One region of the Rhizobium sp. MHM7A genome, then DNA from elsewhere that is predicted to be linked to it. Evidence: predicted binding sites of a transcription regulator. Region 1 holds the regulator's gene; the other holds the start of a gene.
The links. Region 1 encodes HrcA, which represses chaperone genes, less so after heat shock. Its sites were predicted from a motif close to GTTAGCACTCNCNNNNNGNGAGTGCTAAC; they were not measured.
Positions count from the first base shown of each region.

Region 2: a site for HrcA is predicted at 1,169-1,197, ahead of groES (co-chaperone GroES). Genes of this name have one in related genera too.

Region 1 is NZ_VCHT01000005.1:80,839-83,037, forward strand. Features, by position in the region: gene grpE (nucleotide exchange factor GrpE) at 1-366, opposite strand, end outside; gene hrcA (heat-inducible transcriptional repressor HrcA) at 479-1,567, opposite strand; gene rph (ribonuclease PH) at 1,692-2,199, shown strand, end outside.
Region 2 is NZ_VCHT01000003.1:114,012-116,210, reverse strand. Features, by position in the region: gene FFR93_RS13360 (pentapeptide repeat-containing protein) at 21-722, shown strand; gene FFR93_RS13355 (usg protein) at 795-1,067, opposite strand; gene groES (co-chaperone GroES) at 1,345-1,659, shown strand; gene groL (chaperonin GroEL) at 1,710-2,199, shown strand, end outside.

The DNA.
Region 1 (2,199 bases):
CTCCACACCTTCGATGAGCGTGGTGAGGCCGGCATCGGCCGCGGCCTTAGCCTCCGGAGAGATAGCGTCCAGCGCCCGGCGCAAATTGTCCGAGACGGCGAGCATGTCACGGGCAAAACTGGCGACGGAATAGGATTTTGCGTCCTTCACCTCGCGCTCGGTGCGACGGCGCAGATTATCCATCTCGGCGGCAAGGCGGAGATAGCGGTCACGCAGCTCGGCGTTTTCGGCTTTCAGGAGCTCGAGCGGATCCGGCTGGCTTGCCTCCTCCTGCTCGACAGTAGCAGTCTCGACGTTGACGGCAGTGTCGGCTGCGGCATCGGCCGCAGTTGCGTCAGGTCCGTTTTTCGTCGTTTCATCGGTCATGACGGTCTCCGGTTGGTGTCTTCAGATGCGCCCGATATCGAGGTTTGGCCGGAAAAAATCAAGTCTGCGTGACGAAGAAGCGAAAAATCCGCAGCCTTCGTCAGCGATGGCGTCAAAGCGGATTGCGCGACAGGCGTGAGACGAGCTGGGCGGTGTAGTCCACCATCGGCACGATGCGGGAATAATTGAGCCGCGTCGGGCCGATGACGCCGACGGCGCCGACAATCCGGTCGTCATCGTCGCGATAGGGCGCAACGATGAGCGACGAGCCGGACAACGAGAAGAGCTTGTTTTCCGAGCCGATGAAGATGCGCACGCCCGAACCACTTTCGGCGAGACTGAGTAGCTCGATGAGGCTGTCCTTCTTTTCGAGGTCGTCGAACAGCATGCGCAGCCTGTCGAGATCCTCTGCGCCGGCGAGGCCTTCGAGCAGATTGGCGCGGCCGCGGATGATCAGCTGGGCCGGCTTTCCTTCGTCGGGGCTGCCGGCCCAGACGGCGATGCCGCGCTCGACAAGATCGCGAGAGAGCGCATCGAGCTCGTTACGGACGTCATCCTTCAGTCGGCTTAGTTGCTTCCTAAGCTCCGGCAGCGTCTGGCCGGACATATGCGCATTGAGGAAATTCGCCGCCTCCGTCAGCTGCGAGGTGGTGATGCCTGCAGGCAGTTCGATGATGCGGTTTTCCACCTGGTCGTGATCACCGACGAGCACGGCGAGCGCCTTTGTCGGTTCGAGCCGGATGAACTCGACATGCTTGAGCACCGGATCGCTTTTCGAGGTGATGACGAGGCCGGCCCCGCGCGAAATGCCGGAGAGCATGCGGCTTGCCTCATTCATCATGGATTCCACCGGATTGCCGCTACTCTCGGCCCGCACCTGGCGGTCGATATTGGCGCGGTCCTCGGCAGAGAGATCGCCGACCTGCATGAAGGCATCGACGAAAAAACGCAGGCCAACCTGTGTCGGAAGCCGGCCGGCGCTGACGTGCGGGGAATAGATGAGGCCGAGCTCTTCGAGATCGCTCATGACGTTGCGAACCGAGGCCGGCGAGAGCGACATCGGCAGGAGGCGCGACAGATTGCGCGAGCCGAGCGGCTCGCCGCTTTCGAGATAACCTTCGACGATGCGGCGAAAAATTTCTCTGGAACGCTCGTCCAGCGCAGCGACGGCATCCGAAACCGACGTCGACCTGATGCCCATGAACCTCTCGATCCTGCTGATGATGTTTCCCGAAAATATAGTCAAACACGCCCTCGTGGCAAAAGGGAATTTGCAAATAGGCGCCGCCAATCGTAGAAGCGGTCAGCAACTCCAGGAGATAAGAATGCGGCCTTCAGGCAGAAAAACCGACCAGATGCGCAAGGTCTCGTTCGAGCGCAATTTTTCCAAGCATGCGGAAGGCTCCTGCCTGGTGAAATTCGGCGATACGCATGTGCTCTGCACGGCTAGCCTCGAGGACAAGACGCCGCTATGGCTGCGCAACACCGGCAAAGGCTGGGTCACGGCGGAATACGGCATGCTGCCGCGGGCGACCGGCGAGCGCATGAAGCGAGAGGCCGCCGCCGGCAAGCAGGGCGGCCGCACGCAGGAAATCCAGCGGCTCATCGGCCGCTCTCTGCGCGCCGTCATTGATCTGCAGGCGCTCGGCGAGCGGCAGATCACGCTCGATTGCGACGTCATCCAGGCCGATGGCGGCACGCGGACGGCGTCGATCACTGGTGGCTGGATCGCGCTTTACGACTGCCTGAAATGGATGGAAAGCCGCAACATGATCAAGGTCGACCGGGTCCTGAAGGATCATGTCGCCGCCATCTCCTGCGGCGTTTTCGCCA
Region 2 (2,199 bases), on a different contig from region 1:
TCATGGAGGTGAATAGTACAATGGCAACGCATCGATCGCCGCTCGGCCTCCTTGCCTTTCTTCTTCTCGCTTCTGCTCCAATCCCCACGCGCGCCGCCGATTGCGGGAGCACGGCCTCGCCAAAGCTCGACTGGCAGGAATGCTCGAAGAAAAACCTGATGTTGCAGGGCAGTGATCTCGAAGGCGCCAATCTCGCCGGCACGGATTTTTCGCTGACCGATCTCGCCGGCGCCAACGTCAAGTCCGCCAACCTCGAAAAGGCGACGCTGGTGCGCGCCTCGCTCGAGGGTGCACATGCTGAAGGCGCCAATTTCGCCAAGATCGAAGCCTATCGCTCCAGCTTCGCCAATGTTGCTGCGGACGGCGCCTCCTTTGCCGGCGCCGAACTGCAACGCGCCAATTTCGCCGGGGCCCGGCTTACCGGCGCGAGTTTCGAAAAGGCAGAGCTCGGCCGCGCCGATTTCGACAAGGCGGTACTGACGGGGGTGAAATTCTCTTTCGCCAATCTCTCCCGCGTTGATCTCTCCAAGGCCACCTTCGAAGGCCCGCCGACGTTCGACCGCGCCTTCATGTTCCTGACCCGCATCGAAGGCCTTGACCTCTCGTCTGCCGCCGGGCTCGAACAGGCGCAGATCGACTTGGCTTGCGGCGATGCCTCGACCAAGCTGCCGTCCGGCCTCTCGACGCCGGCCACCTGGCCATGTCCCGCCGAGCATGAGTGATTGCTCGGGCCTTCGCGGCAATGCCCGCGGTTGAAAAGCCTATGGCAGCAATGCCTGGCTGGCCGAATATTGCTAGTGCAGTTTGAACTCGCCCATTACGCGGCGCCATTCGTTCGGTCCGATCAGCCGCTGGTGGGTGTAGCGAACAGAATGCAGCGGGCCGTCGAGCGTGGACTGCCAGAAATCGAGGAACTTGTGCATTTCCGGAAAGTCCGGGGCAAGATCGTAATCCTGCCAGACGTAGGTTTGCAGCACGGATTCAAAATCAGGAATGTGGTAGAGGATATGCGCAGTGGTCAGCCCATAGCCGTTCAGCTGACGGTCCAGATCTGATGAAAATTGCATGCTTCATCTCCGTTCATGACGCTCGAAAGGTGGCGCAAAATTTTGCGGCCATCAACGGATTTCTGAACGCGGCTGCCATGTTTATTGTTCCTTTCCAGGATGTTAGCAGCCGCGCCGGGTGAGTGCTAATTTTTTCGTGGCGCCCTCTTGAAATTGAAAAATCGCAAAACCAGATCATTCGCGCAAAACGCTCGACAGAGGTTTGCACCCGCCCGGACTGGTCATCCGGTCCGGCCAGGGGAACAACATCGTTATTGTTTGTCCATTGGAGGAAAACATGTCGTTCCGACCGCTTCATGACCGCATTCTCGTCCGTCGCGTCGATTCCGAGGAAAAGACCAAGGGCGGCATCATCATTCCCGACACCGCCAAGGAAAAGCCGCAGGAAGGCGAGGTTATCGCCGTCGGCCCCGGCGCACGCAACGATGCCGGCCAGATTCAGGCGCTCGACGTCAAGGTCGGCGACCGCATCCTGTTCGGCAAGTGGTCCGGCACGGAGATCAAGATCAACGGCGAAGACCTGCTGATCATGAAGGAAAGCGATGTCATGGGCATCATCGAAGCCCAGGCCGCCGAAAAGATCGCCGCCTAAGGCGATGTCCGCGCATTAGTCAAAAAGCTGCCTATTGAAGGAGTGACAGAATGGCTGCGAAAGAAGTCAAGTTTCATAGCGATGCCCGTGAACGCATGCTGCGTGGGGTCGATGTGCTGGCCAATGCAGTGAAGGTGACGCTCGGCCCGAAAGGCCGAAACGTCGTGATCGACAAGTCCTTTGGGGCGCCGCGCATCACCAAGGACGGCGTTTCCGTCGCCAAGGAAATCGAACTCGAAGACAAGTTCGAGAACATGGGCGCTCAGATGCTGCGAGAAGTTGCATCGAAGACGAACGATCTCGCTGGCGACGGCACCACGACTGCCACGGTGCTCGCCCAGGCAATCGTCAAGGAGGGCGCCAAGGCGGTCGCCTCCGGCATGAACCCGATGGACCTGAAGCGCGGCATCGATCTCGCCGTCGAGGCTGTCGTCAAGGAACTGAAGAACAACGCCCGCAAGATCTCCAACAATTCCGAAATCGCTCAAGTCGGCACCATTTCCGCCAATGGTGATTCCGAGATCGGTCGTTACCTGGCGG